Regions from separate parts of the Chromobacterium sp. INPA-IVC genome, predicted to be linked through region 1. Evidence: predicted binding sites of a transcription regulator. Region 1 holds the regulator's gene; each other region holds the start of a gene.
What was found. The regulator FNR, encoded in region 1, switches genes on or off when oxygen is low (the NO sensors DNR and NnrR bind a similar motif). The targets are predictions, from matches to a motif close to TTGATNNNNATCAA.
Positions count from the first base shown of each region.

Region 1 (3,771 bases):
CAGATGGCGGTCGAAGATCATCGCGATATTGCGGATCAGGAAGCGGCCCTGGGGCTCCACCATCAGGAAGTCGCCGTCGAAGGACAGCAGACCCTGTTGCTGGAATTCGCGTATCTGTGGCATTTCCGCCTCAAAATAACGGGCGAAATTGATGCCGTGGATTTCTTCTATGGCCTCCACCGACAGCGCGAAGCGGCACATCAGGCTCTGGATGATGGTGCGTCGCAATATGTCGTCGTTGTCCAGCGTCAGCCCGCGCACCACCGGCAGCCGGCCCTGGTCCAGCGCCGCGTAATAGCCATCCAGCGTCTTGTCGTTCTGGCTGTAACAGGAGCCCACCTTGCCGATGGAGGAGACGCCGAAAGCCAGCATGTCGCAGTCGGCGTGGGTGGAGTAGCCCTGGAAATTGCGCTGCAGCCGGCCCTGGCGCAGGGCGATGGCCAGCTCGTCGTCCGGCTTGGCGAAGTGGTCCATGCCGATGAACACGTAGCCGGCGTCGGTCAGCGTCTTCACCGCGTCCTGCAGGATGTCCAGCTTGACCGCGGCCGGCGGCAGATCCGCCTCGTTGATGCGTCTTTGCGGCATGAACACGCTGGGCAGGTGGGCGTAGTTGTACAGTGACAGCCGATCCGGATCCAGCGCCAGCGCCTTCTGCAGCGTGTCGCGCATGGTTTCCCGGCTCTGCAGCGGCAGGCCGTAGATCAGGTCCAGGCTGACCGATTTGAACCCGCCCTCCCGCGCAGCTTCGATCACCGCGCGGGTTTCCTCTTCGGTCTGTACCCGGTTCACCGCTCGCTGCACCGCCGGATCGAAATCCTGTATGCCCACGCTGACGCGATTGAAACCATATCCTGCCAATTTCAGCATGGTTTCACGTTTTACCTTGCGCGGATCAATCTCTATGGAATATTCTCCGTCGCTCAGGAATTCAAAGTGGGTTCCGAGCATGCCCATCAGCCTTTCCAGCTGGGCATCGGACAGGAAAGTGGGCGTGCCGCCGCCAAAGTGCAGTTGTATCACTTTTTCCCGGATGCCCAGTTCCGCGGACACCAGGCGGATTTCCTTCTCCAGATAGTCCAGATACTGGTCCGCCTTGCCGCTATCCTTGGTGATGATCTTGTTGCAGGCGCAGTAATAACAGATGGTGTTGCAAAAAGGTATATGAGCGTACAATGATAGAGGTCTGCGGTTGGCGCCGATCTGGCGCTGACGCAGTTTGTCCAGATAGTCTTGCGTCGAGAAATTAGACGTAAAACGATCTGCCGTCGGGTAGGATGTGTATCTAGGCCCCGCGCCATCCAGCCTCTCGATCAACTCGCGATCGAAGACAAAATGGGCGGGAGAGAAGGGGTGGGTAGTTTTCATGTCGTATTCGGATGGTAAAACTTCTGGAGGACTGGTAAATTTGCGAAAAATTAGTGAATTCCGCCTTGATAAGGGTCAAGCTTCGCCGGCTTGCACACACAGCATGTCTGAACAAAACCAAACCTCCCTGCATACGCTGAAAATCTCCTGCTCCAGCTGCAGCCTGCGCGAGCTATGCCTGCCTGTCGGCCTGAACCGCGAGGAAATGGGCCAACTGGACGCGGTGATCCGCCAGAGCCGCCGCCTGAAGCGCGGCGAATACCTGTTCCGCAGCGGCGAGTCCTTCAAGTCGCTGTACGCGATCCGCACCGGCTTCTTTAAAACCTGTGTCGCCAGCCAGGATGGCCGCGAGCAGGTGACCGGCTTCCTGATGTCGGGCGAGCTGATGGGCCTGGACGGCATTTCCTCCAGCAACCACAGCTGCGACGCGGTGGCGCTGGAGGACAGCGAAGTGTGCGAGCTGCCGTTCACCCGGATGGAGTCGCTGTCCCGCGACATCCCCAGCCTGCAGCACCACTTCTACCGCCTGATGAGCCGCGAGATCGTGCGCGACCAGAACGTGATGCTGCTGCTGGGCAATATGAAGGCGGAGGAGCGCATCGCCGCCTTCCTGCTGAACTTGTCGCAACGGCTGTCCACCCGAGGCTTTGCCGCCAACGATTTCATCCTGCGCATGAGCCGGGAAGAGATCGGCAGCTTCCTCGGCCTGAAGCTGGAAACGGTCAGCCGCACGCTGTCCAAGTTCCAGCAGCAGGGCTGGATCACCGTCGATCACAAGCACATCCAGCTGGTGTTGGTAGACGAGCTGAAAAACCTGATTTCAGGCTGCATGCACGCTGACGGCCACTAAGGCAGTCCGGAATCGGCAATCAAGGCAGGCGCGACGCCTGCCTTTTTTCATGTCCGCGAGATTTTGAGTTTCAGCGCCGCCAGACGCTCGGGGGCCGGCCAGCCGGGCGGGACGGCGAAACCGCGCGCGACCTCGCGCCACAGGCCGCCGCCGACCGCTTGCAGTTCGGCCAACAGTTGCGGCGCCGGCATCGCTTGCAGCCGCGCGCGCAGGGCCGTCTCGTCCAGCGTATCGGCTTCGGCCAGCAGCGCCGGGGCGAGCCATGACAGCCTGGGCAGCCAGGCCCAGCGCGAATCGCCGCCGGCGCGCGGCCAGGGGGCGTCCCTGGGGGCGAGCCAGCCGCGCAGTTGATGGGGATTGAGCGGCGCGGGCGGCGATTGGCCCGCCGGATAGAAGAACCAGCCGCAGAGCCGGGCGGCGGCGCGGCAGTCTTGAAAGCCATCCGGAAGGATGGCAAGCGCGTCGGGATGGCGGGAAAGCCGCAATTGTGTTGTGGTTTTGGTCGCTTTCAAACGCCAGCCGTCATTGAGGCCGGGGCCGACCAGATCGTCGGCGGTTTCGCCTAGCGAAAGGTAAAACTTGCTGGCTGTTTCCAGATGCCAGGGCTCGCCGTCCAGCCTCAGCAGGAAGTCGAACTCTCCGATCGTCCGGTGCTCCCGATTTATGACTTTCAGATTTTCAGCGATGGGGTCGATGTGTTTCGCCTGGCGAAACCAGAAGGAGAAAAGCCGTTCGGCATATTGTCCCAGCCGTTTGGCGGCGGCGGCGGCGGCCAGCCAGGCTTCCAGCTCGGCTGGCGCATGATCCAGCCGGGCGAGCAGCGCCTCGCCGTCCGGTCCCAGCAATCGTTCAACGGGCAGGTCGGCGCCGCACAGCCAGGGCGAAGGAGAGGTCAGCAGAAAGGCGAGGTCGCGCACCGCGGGGCGCGCGTAGGGCAGGGCGAGGCTGGACTCAGTCGGCATCCCCGGGCCGGCCGGAGGCGGTGCGCTGCACCTGTTTGTAGAAGCCGCGCAGGATGTCGATCTCCTCGCGCAGCATCCCGGCGCGATGGAACATGGTGCGCATCCGGCGCATCAGCCGTTCGCTGTTGCGCCGTTGAAAGTAGCCGATCTCGTCCATCGCCTGTTCCAGGTGGCCGCACATGCCGTCCACCTCGCTCTGGGTCGCGGCTTCGCCCTCGGCGCGCAGGTATTCCACGTCCACGCCGGTGTGGCTGAACAGCTCGTAGGTCATCACCTGCACCGCCATCGCCAGGTTCAGCGAGAAGTAGTCGGGGTTGCCGGGAATGGTCACCAGGCGGTTGCATTGCTCCACTTCCTCGATCGACAGGCCGAAGGTCTCGTTGCCGAACACCAGGGCCACCTGTTCGCCGTCGCGGGCGCGGGCGATCAATTCCGGCGTGGTCTGGCGCGGGGTGGACAGCGGCGTGGTCAATTCACGGCGGCGGCTGGTCAGCGCGCAGGCGACGGTGACGTCGGACAGCGCCTCGGCCAGCGTGGAAACCACGATGGCGTTCTCCAGCAGATCCACCGCGCCCGAGGCCAGCGTGTTGGCCT
Region 1 covers NZ_JBTNLS010000004.1:141,903-145,673, reverse strand. Annotated here, with positions in the region: gene hemN (oxygen-independent coproporphyrinogen III oxidase) at 1-1,365, opposite strand, end outside; gene fnr (fumarate/nitrate reduction transcriptional regulator Fnr) at 1,469-2,215, shown strand; gene ACX17K_RS08355 (DUF1853 family protein) at 2,263-3,177, opposite strand; gene ACX17K_RS08350 (RNA methyltransferase) at 3,167-3,771, opposite strand, start outside.

Region 2 (3,771 bases), on a different contig from region 1:
GCAACAAGGCCGCCGCGGTGATGCAGGCGCTGCGCGGCGATCCCAGCGTCCACGCCTTGCACTCCACCAATGGCCGCTGGGACATCCTGGCCGAGCTGCGCGCCGATTCGCTCGAGCAATTCGACCGGGTGCTGGGGCGCGTCAGGCTGATTCCGGGCATTTCCGCCAGCGAAACCAGCATCTTGCTGTCCACGCACAAGGCCTAGCGGCCGGTTATTTGGCCTGCGGCTTTTCCTGGTAGCAGGTGGTTTCCAGCAGGGTGGGCAACAGTTTGTCGGCGGCGTCGCGCCCCAGCGCGAATTGAACCTTGCCGGTGTTGATCACGGCCCGGACTACCGGAGCGCTGACGGGCACGTCGTTGATCACCACCACCATGCTTTGATTCAGGAAGTCGCCGGTGGCCTGCTGCAGGCGCGCGGCGGCTGGCTTGTTGAGCGTGGCGCTCAGGGAGAGGTTGTCGCGCTGGATGTTCAGGCTGCTTTCGGTGAAATCGCAGGCGGAATCCAGACGCAGGATGTTGCCGGTGATGACGGGCTTGCTTGGCGCATCGGCCATGGCCGCGGCGGAAATTAGTAGGGCGGCGGCGGGCAGGAGAAACTTCATCAAACGCTCCGTGTTCAGTGATGGATCACCGCATTATGACCGAGGCCGCCGCCAGAGGTTGCGTGGACTTGCTGTCAGACCCACGGCCGGACAAGCGCAGCCGGTCTCAGAACCCCGCGCTGGCTATTCAGCATCCGAAGCCGGCCCGGCATCGCTCTTGCCCAGCTGCTGGCGGTACTGGCGCGGCGTCAGGCCGGTCAAGGCCTTGAACTGCCGGCTGAAGGCGCTGTGATCGGCATAGCCGCAGCGTAGCGCCACTTCGGTGATGGCCATGTCTTCATGCAGCAGCCGGTGCGCGTGTTCCAGCCTGGCCTTGTGTATCATCTGCCGCGGCGACAGGTGGAACACCTTTTTGCAGTAGCGCTCCAGCTGGGCGGCGGACATGCCGGCGATGCCGGTGAGCTCCGCCATGGTGACCGGCTGGCTGAAGTTGCGGCGAATGAACTCGTCCACCGCCACCAGGCGTTTGTACGCCGGGTGGGTTTTGCTGGCCGCTTGCAGGTCCAGCGAGATGCCTATCAGGCCGATGATTTCGTCTTGCCGGTCGCGCAACGGCCACTTGTAGGTCAGGCACCAGCCCGGCTCCCGGTTCTTGAACAGATGCAGTTCCAGCTGGCTTTCCAGCACCAGGCCGTCCTGCAGCACCTTGAGATCCTGCGCCGTATACGCCGGCCCCAACTGGGCCGGGAACACTTCCGCGCTGGTCTTGCCCAGCAACGGCCGCAAATCCCTCAGTCCGCAGCGCTGCACCAGCGTCTGGTTGGCGCAGAGATAGCGCGCCTGCCTGTCCTTGATGAAGATGGCCGCATTGGGGATCAGGTCCAGCACCGGCAACAGCGGGGCGATGCCCGCCAGCAGCTGGTCTATCGTCGCCGGGCGGATTTCATCCCGCCAGCGGGCGATTTTTTCCACGGTCTCGCTCGTCATCCCTCCCGCCTTTCTTGGCGCGCCAAGCGCCGCGCCTGGCCGTCGGCGTCCGACGCCGCCTCGCCATCCCGAATGCTCTGCCGCCCGGCCAAGCATCAAGCCTATCCCGCACGTCAAGCCCTCTGAAACGAAAACTATGCCGATTTCGTCATCGCAACTGATGATAACCATCAAGATTGTCGGCGACAACGCAGCCATGCTAGCGGGGTGGAAGCGAATACCGGCGCGGCGAGGAGATTCAATGGAATCAACGGCCTGCGAGACGACGGCGCGGTCGGCCGGACTGGATGGGGTTTGAAAATGGACAAGCGAATGAAACAGATGGAGATCATCGATTCCCACACCGGGGGCGAACCCACCCGGCTGGTGCTGAGCGGATTTCCCGCGCTGGCGGGGGCCTCCATGGCGGACAAGCGCGATGAATTGCGCGAGCGGCACGACCAATGGCGCCGCGCCTGCCTGCTGGAGCCGCGCGGCAGCGATGTGCTGGTGGGCGCGCTGTGTTGCGAGCCGGTTTCGCCCGACGCCGCCTGCGGGGTGATCTTCTTCAACAACACGGGCTACATCGGCATGTGCGGCCACGGCACCATAGGCCTGATTGCCTCCTTGCATTACCTGGGGCGCATCGCGCCCGGCACCCACAAGATCGACACCCCGGTGGGGCCGGTGGACGCCGTCTTGCATCAGGACGGCGCGGTGACGCTGCGCAATGTGCCGGCCTACCGCTACCGCAGGCAGGCGACAGTGGAGGTGCCCGGCCATGGAACGGTGGCTGGCGACATCGCCTGGGGCGGCAATTGGTTTTTCCTGGTGGCCGAGCATGGCCTGAGCGTGCGGCTGGACAATGTCGAGGCGCTGAGCGCGTTCAGCTGCGCCACGATGCAGGCGCTGGAGGCGCAGGGCATCACCGGCGCCGACGGCGCGCGCATCGATCATGTGGAGCTGTTCGCCGATGACGAACACGCCGACAGCCGCAACTTCGTCATGTGCCCCGGCAAGGCCTACGACCGTTCCCCCTGCGGTACCGGCACCAGCGCCAAGCTGGCCTGCCTGGCCGCCGACGGCAAGCTGGCCGAAGGCGAAGAGTGGGTGCAGGCCGGCATCACCGGCAGCCGCTTCATCGGCCGTTACCAGCGCGAAGGCGACTTCATCCGCCCCTACATCACCGGCCGCGCCCACATCACGGCGCGCGCCACATTGCTGATCGACGAGCAAGACCCCTTCGCGTGGGGCATCTGAGCCCGCGCCTCTCGTTACCTTTACCACCTGAATGAATGCCGCAAGGAGCAAGACAATGAGCGATAACATTTTCACCGGCTGCATCCCGGCGCTGATGACCCCGTGCACAGCCGATCGCCAGCCGGATTTCGACGCGCTGGTGGCCAAGGGCAAGGAGCTGGTATCCCTGGGCATGAGTGCGGTGGTGTACTGCGGCTCGATGGGAGACTGGCCGTTGCTGAGCGAAGCCCAGCGCCAGGAGGGCGTGGCGCGGCTGGTGGCCGCCGGCGTGCCGACCATAGTCGGCACCGGCGCCGTCAACACCCGCGAGGCGGTTTCCCATGCGGCCCACGCCGCCAGGGTGGGCGCGCATGGCTTGATGGTGATCCCGCGCGTGTTGTCGCGCGGCGCGTCGCCGGCCGCGCAAAAGGCGCATTTCTCGGCCATTCTGGCTGCCGCGCCCAAGCTGCCGGCCGTGATCTACAACAGCCCCTATTACGGCTTCGCCACCCGCGCCGACCTGTTCTTCGAGCTGCGCCGCGCCTATCCCAATCTGATCGGCTTCAAGGAGTTCGGCGGCGCCGCCGACATGCGCTACGCCGCCGAGCACATCACCTCCCAGGATGACGAAGTCACGCTGATGGTGGGGGTGGACACCCAGGTGGTGCACGGCTTCGTCAATTGCAACGCCACCGGCGCCATCACCGGCATCGGCAACGCGCTGCCGCGCGAAGTGCTGCACCTGGTGGCACTGAGCAAAGCGGCAGCCAGGGGCGATGCCGCCGCCCGCCGCCGTGCCGGCGAGCTGGAATCGGCGCTGGCCGTGTTGTCCTCCTTCGACGAGGGCTGCGACCTGGTGCTGTATTACAAGCACCTGATGGTGCTGAACGGCGACAAGGAATATGCGCTGCATTTCAACGAGACCGACGCGCTGAGCGCCGCCCAGCGCCGCTATGCCGAAACCCAGTACGCGCTGTTCCGCGAGTGGTACCGCAACTGGTCGGCCGAGCAGAACGTCGCCTG
Region 2 covers NZ_JBTNLS010000003.1:162,307-166,077, reverse strand. Annotated here, with positions in the region: gene ACX17K_RS06185 (Lrp/AsnC family transcriptional regulator) at 1-206, shown strand, start outside; gene ACX17K_RS06180 (hypothetical protein) at 214-603, opposite strand; gene ACX17K_RS06175 (PAS domain-containing protein) at 727-1,530, opposite strand; gene ACX17K_RS06170 (4-hydroxyproline epimerase) at 1,843-2,769, shown strand; gene ACX17K_RS06165 (dihydrodipicolinate synthase family protein) at 2,825-3,771, shown strand, end outside.
Region 2: the regulator FNR is predicted to act here: its motif matches at 1,691-1,704, upstream of ACX17K_RS06170 (4-hydroxyproline epimerase).

Region 3 (3,771 bases), on a different contig from region 1:
CAGCTTGACCCCGGCGGCGTCGGCCGCGGTCTTGACGCCCAGCGTCAGCGGCGCCGGCTTGCCGGCGAAGGCATCCACCACGCCGCCGCGGTCGGACGCGCCCTGCGCGGCCTCGAATTTCAGCTCCACGCCCTGGCTCTTCAATAGTTCAAGCAGCGGCAGGTCCTGGGTGCTGCGCAGCGCCAGGTCGAAGAAAGGCTTGAGCTTGAGGCCGGTGGTTTCGATCGCGATTTTTTCCCACTCATCCTCTTCCAGCCCCTTGCCGTCGGCCAGCCATTTGCGCCACAGCGCGCGCATCACGTCGTCCAGCGACTGCTTGCCCTTGCTGTCGCGGCGGATCGTGAGGTCCAGCGCCAGCGCGGCCAGCGAACCCTTGGTGTAGTAGCTGACGATGCTGTTGGGACTGTTCTCGTCCTGGCGGTAGTACTTGGTCCAGGCCTCGAAGCTGGATTGCTCCAGCGTCTGCTTCATTCTGCCCGCGCCGCGTTGCACGCCGGTGATGGTTTCGGCCAGCAGGCCCAGGTAGCGCTTCTCGTCGATCAGGCCGCAGCGGACCAGGGTCAGATCGTCGTAATAAGAAGTGATGCCCTCAAACGCCCACAGCAAGCGGGTCATGCCTTCGCGGTTCAAGTCATAGGGCGTGAACGCCGCCGGCTTCATCCGCTTGACGTTCCAGCTGTGGAAGTATTCGTGGCTGATCAGGCCTAGCAGTTTCAGGTAGCCGTCGCCGATGTCGGTCGCGCCAGGCGCAGGCAGGTCGTCGCGGTTGGCCACCAGCGCGGTGGACGCGCGGTGCTCCAGGCCGCCGTAGATGTCCTTGCCGACGAACAGCATGAACACGTAGCGCTCGAACGGGGCCGGCTCGCCGAACAGCTTGATCTGGTATTCGCAGATCTTGCGGGTATCCTCGGCCAGCCGTTTCAGATCGCCCTGGAAGCGGCCGGACACGACGAACTCGTGCGGCACGCCGCAGGCCTTGAAGCTGACCTTTTGGAACTCGCCCATTTCCACCGGGTGGTCGATCAGCTCATCGTAGTTGGATGCCAGGTAGCCGCCGAAGCCGCTCTTTTTCTTGACGTCGACGGCCGGCAGGCTGGTCGCCACTTTCCAGCCGGCGTAAGCCTTGCCTTCCGGCGCGTGGATCTCCACGGCGCAGGGCTCGCCCTCGTAGCCTTCCGCCGCCAGGAACACGCTGGTGCCGTTGAAGAAACCGCGCTCGCCGTCCAGATAGGCGCCGCGCACCGACAGATCGAACGCGTAGACCAGATAGCGCAGCGTCAGCGCGCCCTTGGCCGGCGCCGCCTGCCAGCGGTTCTTTTCCAGCTGCCGCAGCGCCACCGGTTTGCCGCCGGCGCGGGCCTCCATCTCGACGATGTGCTTGGAAAATTCACGGATCATATAACTGCCGGGAATCCACGCCGGCAAAAAAAACACCTGGCCATCCTTGGCCGGGTGCGTGACTGTGACGGTTGCTTCGAACAGGTGCGCTTCCGGAGACACCGGGCGCAGCGTGTAATGTACTGGGACGGGTTGGGTCATGATCAGCCTGCAAGCGTTGCAAAACTTGATGATTCTAGCATTTCCGCGATTTTGGCGGTTGCCCTCATGGCGTATTGATCCATGTCAAGAAGTCATACCAATACGACAATACAATTGCATGCGTAGCAACATGCACTATTCGTATCGCTACCCTCGTAATACCGCGAGAATTAGGACAGACGAGAATCGATCCAAGCCGACTATGCAACTGGCTCGCATAAGGCATTTGATTTAGAATAACGGCATTGGATACGTGGAAATTTGGTGCTATCGAAAAGGCCGGCAAACTGCTAATACAGACATCAAAGCCTATCGGTACAGGTCAAGCACCTGATTCGACTTTCACAACACGGTTCCCCGCGGCTTGCCTTTCCAATTTCCAGATTGGGATGAGGTTGAAAAGTTCAAGCTGCCTTGGTTTGTCATGTTCTGAGTTAGCAACCTTGGAGAAAACCTTAAATGGAAACGCAATCCACTTATAACTATAAGGTGGTGCGCCAATTTGCCATCATGACCGTAGTTTGGGGCATAGTCGGCATGTTGGTGGGCGTCATCATTGCGGCCCAGTTGGTGTGGCCGGAGCTCAATTTCGGGCCCTGGTTCCACTTTGGCCGCCTGCGTCCCTTGCACACCAACGCCGTCATCTTCGCCTTCGGCGGCTGCGGTCTGTTCGCCACCTCCTACTACGTGGTGCAACGTACCTGTAACGTCAGGCTGATTTCCGACAAGCTGGCCGCCATCACCTTCTGGGGCTGGCAGCTGGTGATCGTGCTGGCGGCCATCACGCTGCCGCTTGGCTTCACCACCTCCAAGGAATACGCTGAGCTGGAATGGCCGATCAAACTGCTGATCGCCGTGATCTGGGTGATTTACGCGATCGTGTTCTTCGGCACCATCGCCATCCGCAAGGTCAAGCACATTTACGTGGCCAACTGGTTCTACGGCGCCTTCATCCTGGCCGTGGCGCTGCTGCACATCGTCAACTCCGCCTTCGTGCCGGTGACCATGTGGAAATCCTATTCGGTATACTCCGGCGCCGTCGACGCGATGGTGCAATGGTGGTACGGCCACAACGCGGTGGGCTTCTTCCTGACCGCGGCCTTCCTTGGCATGATGTACTACTTCGTTCCCAAGCAGGCCGGCCGTCCGGTGTACTCCTACCGTCTGTCTGTCGTGCACTTCTGGGCGCTGATCTTCACCTATATGTGGGCCGGTCCGCACCACCTGCACTACACCGCTCTGCCCGACTGGACCCAGTCCGTCGGCATGGTGTTTTCCCTGATCCTGCTTGCGCCGTCCTGGGGCGGCATGATCAACGGCATCATGACCCTGTCCGGCGCCTGGCATAAGCTGCGCACCGACCCGGTGCTGAAGTTCCTGGTGGTGTCGCTGTCGTTCTACGGCATGTCCACCTTCGAAGGCCCGATGATGTCGATCAAGACCGTCAACGCCTTGTCCCACTACACCGACTGGACCATCGGCCACGTGCACTCCGGCGCGCTGGGCTGGGTGGGCTTCATCACCATCGGCTCGATGTACTACCTGATCCCGCGCCTGTTCGGCCGCGAAACCATGCACAGCGTCAAGCTGATCGAGGCCCACTTCTGGCTGGCCACCGTCGGCGTGGTGCTCTACATCGCCGCGCTGTGGATCTCCGGCGTGATGCAAGGCCTGATGTGGCGCGCGCTGAACCCGGACGGCACCCTGACCTACGCCTTCGTCGAGGCGGTGAAAGCCACCTACCCGTACCACACGGTGCGCCTGCTGGGCGGCTTCCTGTACCTCTCCGGCATGCTGCTGATGGCCTACAACACCTACCGCACCGTCGTCGCAGGCCGCGCCGTCGATGCCAAGATCCCGGCCATCACCGCAGAAGCACATTAACAGGCGAGAATAATCATGGACAGAATCCAGAAACTGATTGAAGAGCATGTAGGCTGGCTGATCGTGCTGACCCTGTTGGTGGTCAGCGTGGCCGGCCTGGTGGAAATCCTGCCGCTCGCATTCCAGAAATCCGTGACCGAACCGGTGGCCGGCGTCAAGCCGTTCACCGCCCTGCAGCTGGCTGGCCGCGACATCTACATCCGCGAAGGCTGCACCACCTGCCATACCCAGATGATCCGCCCGTTCCGCGCCGAAACCGAACGTTACGGCCACTACTCCGTGGCCGGCGAATCCGTGTACGACCATCCCTTCCTGTGGGGCTCCAAGCGCACCGGCCCCGACCTCGCC
Region 3 covers NZ_JBTNLS010000009.1:226,128-229,898, forward strand. Annotated here, with positions in the region: gene ACX17K_RS18390 (M61 family metallopeptidase) at 1-1,539, opposite strand, end outside; gene ccoN (cytochrome-c oxidase, cbb3-type subunit I) at 1,999-3,423, shown strand; gene ccoO (cytochrome-c oxidase, cbb3-type subunit II) at 3,439-3,771, shown strand, end outside.
Region 3: the regulator FNR is predicted to act here: its motif matches at 1,614-1,627, upstream of ACX17K_RS18390 (M61 family metallopeptidase).

Region 4 (3,771 bases), on a different contig from region 1:
GCGGATGATGTGAACCTTGGCGAACTTGACGGCGGACAGCGAGTCGGCGGCCACGGACAAGCCGGCGATGCCGCAAGCCATGGTGCGGATGATGTCGCGGTCGTGCAGCGCCATTTCGATGCGTTCGTAGGCGTATTTGTCGTGCATGTAGTGGATGCAGTTCAGCGCCTTGACGTAGGTGGCGGCCAGCCAGTCCATCATCTTCTCAAACTTGGGCATCAGCTCGTCGTAGGTCAACACGTCGCTGGTGATCGGCTCGAAGCCGTGCGCCACCAGCGCGCCGCTCTTCTCGTCGCGGCCGCCGTTGATCGCGTACAGCATGGCCTTGGCCAGGTTGGCGCGGGCGCCGAAGAACTGCATCTGCTTGCCGATCTTCATCGCCGACACGCAGCAGGCGATGCCGTAGTCGTCGCCCCAGTAAGGCAGCATCAGATCGTCGTTTTCGTACTGGATGGCGCTGGTGTCGATGGAGACCTTGGCGCAGAAGTTCTTGAAGCCCTGCGGGAAGCGGGTGGACCACAGCACGGTCAGGTTCGGTTCCGGGGCCGGGCCCAGGTTGTACAGGGTGTTCAGGAAACGGAAGCTGTTCTTGGTCACCAGGGTGCGGCCGTCTTCGCCCATGCCGCCGATGGATTCGGTCACCCAGGTCGGGTCGCCGGAGAACAATTGATCGTATTCCGGAGTGCGCAGGAAGCGGACGATGCGCAGCTTGATCACCAGATCGTCGATCATTTCCTGGGCGTCAGCCTCGGTCAGCGCGCCGGCGGCGATGTCGCGCTCGATGTACACGTCCAGGAAGGTGGACACGCGGCCGAAGGACATGGCGGCGCCGTTCTGTTCCTTGACGGCGGCCAGGTAGGCGAAGTACACCCATTGCACCGCTTCGCGGGCGTTGGCGGCCGGACGGCTGATGTCGTAGCCGTACTTGGCGGCCATCTGCTTCAGTTCGTCCAGCGCGCGGAATTGCTCGGACAGCTCTTCGCGCTGACGCATCACTTCGTCGGTGAAAGTGGCGTTGTCCAGCTCGTGGAACACTTGCTGGCGCTCGGCGCGCAGGAAGTCAGTGCCGTACAGGGCCACGCGGCGGTAGTCGCCGATGATGCGGCCGCGGCCGTAGGCGTCCGGCAGGCCGGTGATCACGCCGGACTTGCGGCAAGCCATGATTTCCGGGGTGTAGACATCGAACACGCCCTGGTTATGGCTCTTGCGATACTTTTCCCATACTTCCTTGATCATCGGGTCCAGCTTGAAGCCGAAGGCTTCCAGGCCGTTCTCGACCATGCGCAGGCCGCCGTTCGGCATGATGGCGCGCTTCAGCGGCGCGTCGGTCTGCAGGCCTACGATCACTTCATTGGCCTGATCGATGTAGCCGGCGTCGTGCGCGGTGATGGAGGAGCCGCGGTCGGCGGACACGTCCAGCACGCCCTTGGCGCGTTCCTGCTTCAGCAGTTCGCCCAGGGTATCCCACAGCTTCTTGGTGCGATCGGTCGCGCCAGCCAGGAAGCTGTCGTCGCCTTCGTACGGCTGATAATTCAGCTGGATGAAGTTGCGGACATCGACCTTGCTCTGCCAGTCGCCTGCGGCGAAGTCGCGCCACGGGTTGGCTTGGGTAGCATTTTGAGTGATGGCGTCCATCTGGTGCCTCCTTCTTGGCTGATCCAGTAAGTGTTAGATATTGAACACATCGTACATTCGGATTCGAAAATTTCGCTTGATCTTAGTCAAGTCAGCCACCGCTTTCGGCGCGTTTTCGATCCCGCGGCGCAACATGCCAGATGCGTCCAATGTCCTTATTTTCTCAATGGTTTATAGCAAAATCGGCACGGTACGCCATGTACCGCGCCGACTACATTCGAAATCGAACATCCACATGCCGTCCGCCGGCCGGAATGTTTCCCTACAGCATCAGACCGTCTGCAGCGTGTGGCGTTCCAGCTGGAACACCACCAGGCCGACGCCGATGGCGCCGCCGACAATATTGCCCAGCGTGGCCGGCACCATATTATGCAGGATGTCGCCCCACTCCAGGCCGGCCATGCCCTGCAGCTTGGCCAGCGCGAAGAAGGCCATGTTGGCGATGCTGTGCTCGAAACCGGAGAAGAAGAACACGAACACCAGCAACATGATGATCAGCAAGCGCGCCGCCTCGTTGGCCAGCCGCATCGGCACCCAGACCGCCAGGCAGATCACCCAGTTGCACAGCACGCCCTTCCAGAAGATCTCCAGGAAAGACGCATGCACTTTATGTTCCACCACGCTGAACAGCAGATGGTTGGCGGGCAGCGCGCCCATGCCGCCGGCGCCGGCCAGCACGGCGACGAACAGCAGCACGCCGATCAGGTTGCCGATATACACCACCGCCCAGCTGCGCAACAGGTTGCAGGTGCGGCAGCGTCCGCTCAGGCGGCCGACGGTGAAATACATCACATTGCTGGTGAACAGCTCCACCTTGCAGACGATGATGCTGACCAGCGCCACGCCGAAGAAGCCGGAAGTGGCGATGTAATAGCCGGAATCGCCGGCGGCGAAGAACACCTGGCCGAGTTTCAGGCTGACCGCGAGCACGACGGCGATCAGGGCGCCGGCCATGGCGGCGCTGAGCAGATAGCGGCCGGGCTCGGACAGCAGCACTTCCTGCTTGCTGGCTGCCTCGTCGACCACGTAGGCGAGGGTGGATGGGTGGCTCATTTCGTTTCGTCTCTTCAATAGTGGGTAAGCTGGCGCAGAGCGGACGCGGGCCGGGGCCGTTCGCATCCAGTGCGACTTCCCGCAAATTTTATGTTCGTTTTAGTAAATTTGTGTTTGATAACAATCAACACTGCATCCGGTCCCGTTCCGCGTCCACCCGGTTGACGGCCGCCAGCGCACGATCATCCCATCCCTATCCAGCGGAATAGCCACGTAGAAAATCAAGCGATTGATTTAAAAAATAATTTGGCAATATCAGCCATCGTATCAGGCAACCTGTCCACCGCAGGCTTGACTCCTCGCGGCCGGCCATGGATCAAACCCAAGCCAGGACTGGCCGCGCCCCAGTCTGAAGCTCACCAGTTTCGAAAGTAATATTGTTCATTTTTGATAATTATTTTTCGAAACTGAACATTTATGACCATGCCAGCAACTGGAGATAGTACTGTTTCGAACAACTTCAATCATAATCGAACAAACAGCTCAACCTTCCCGCCCCTCGCCCCACCACCCCAATCAAAAAACTTAAAAATCGTTTTAATTCAGCATCTTGAAAAGAAAACTCTGATTGCGCCCGGCAGACAGGCCACGCATCCGCATGCATGACAACGCCGGTTTCCATCCTGAGATTCATCACTTCAGCCTCTTTGGCGACGCAAATTTGTTGCCGAGCAATTACTCCACACAGCAATTGATGCCAAGCTTGCCTTGCAAGATGCGCGAAATATAAAAATTGGAATAATTTATGAATTAAAACATTTTCAAGAAATTTTATTGCTCAAAATATCTAATAATTAAAAATAATTTCAATAAAACCCATAAAGCATGATGAATTAATTTCGATTTTAGCTTCCTGACTGTGTTCATTTGTTCATTTGATGACAAATTTATCTTGATTAGAATCAACTGATGTTCTTAAATGTGTACCTTTCAAACTACAAAGCACTTACGATGAGCAGCAAGTCAACCGGATAGGCATCCACCGCTCGGGATCGCGCCGGTTAGAACAGCTTTCTCCCGATGGCCTGGTTTGAAAGACAAGGCTCAGGACATCGGACCTAGTAATTGCGAAATATTCGTTTT
Region 4 covers NZ_JBTNLS010000009.1:27,091-30,861, forward strand. Annotated here, with positions in the region: gene pflB (formate C-acetyltransferase) at 1-1,635, opposite strand, end outside; gene ACX17K_RS17430 (formate transporter FocA) at 1,906-2,688, opposite strand; gene ACX17K_RS17435 (hypothetical protein) at 3,149-3,322, opposite strand.
Region 4: the regulator FNR is predicted to act here: its motif matches at 1,712-1,725, upstream of pflB (formate C-acetyltransferase).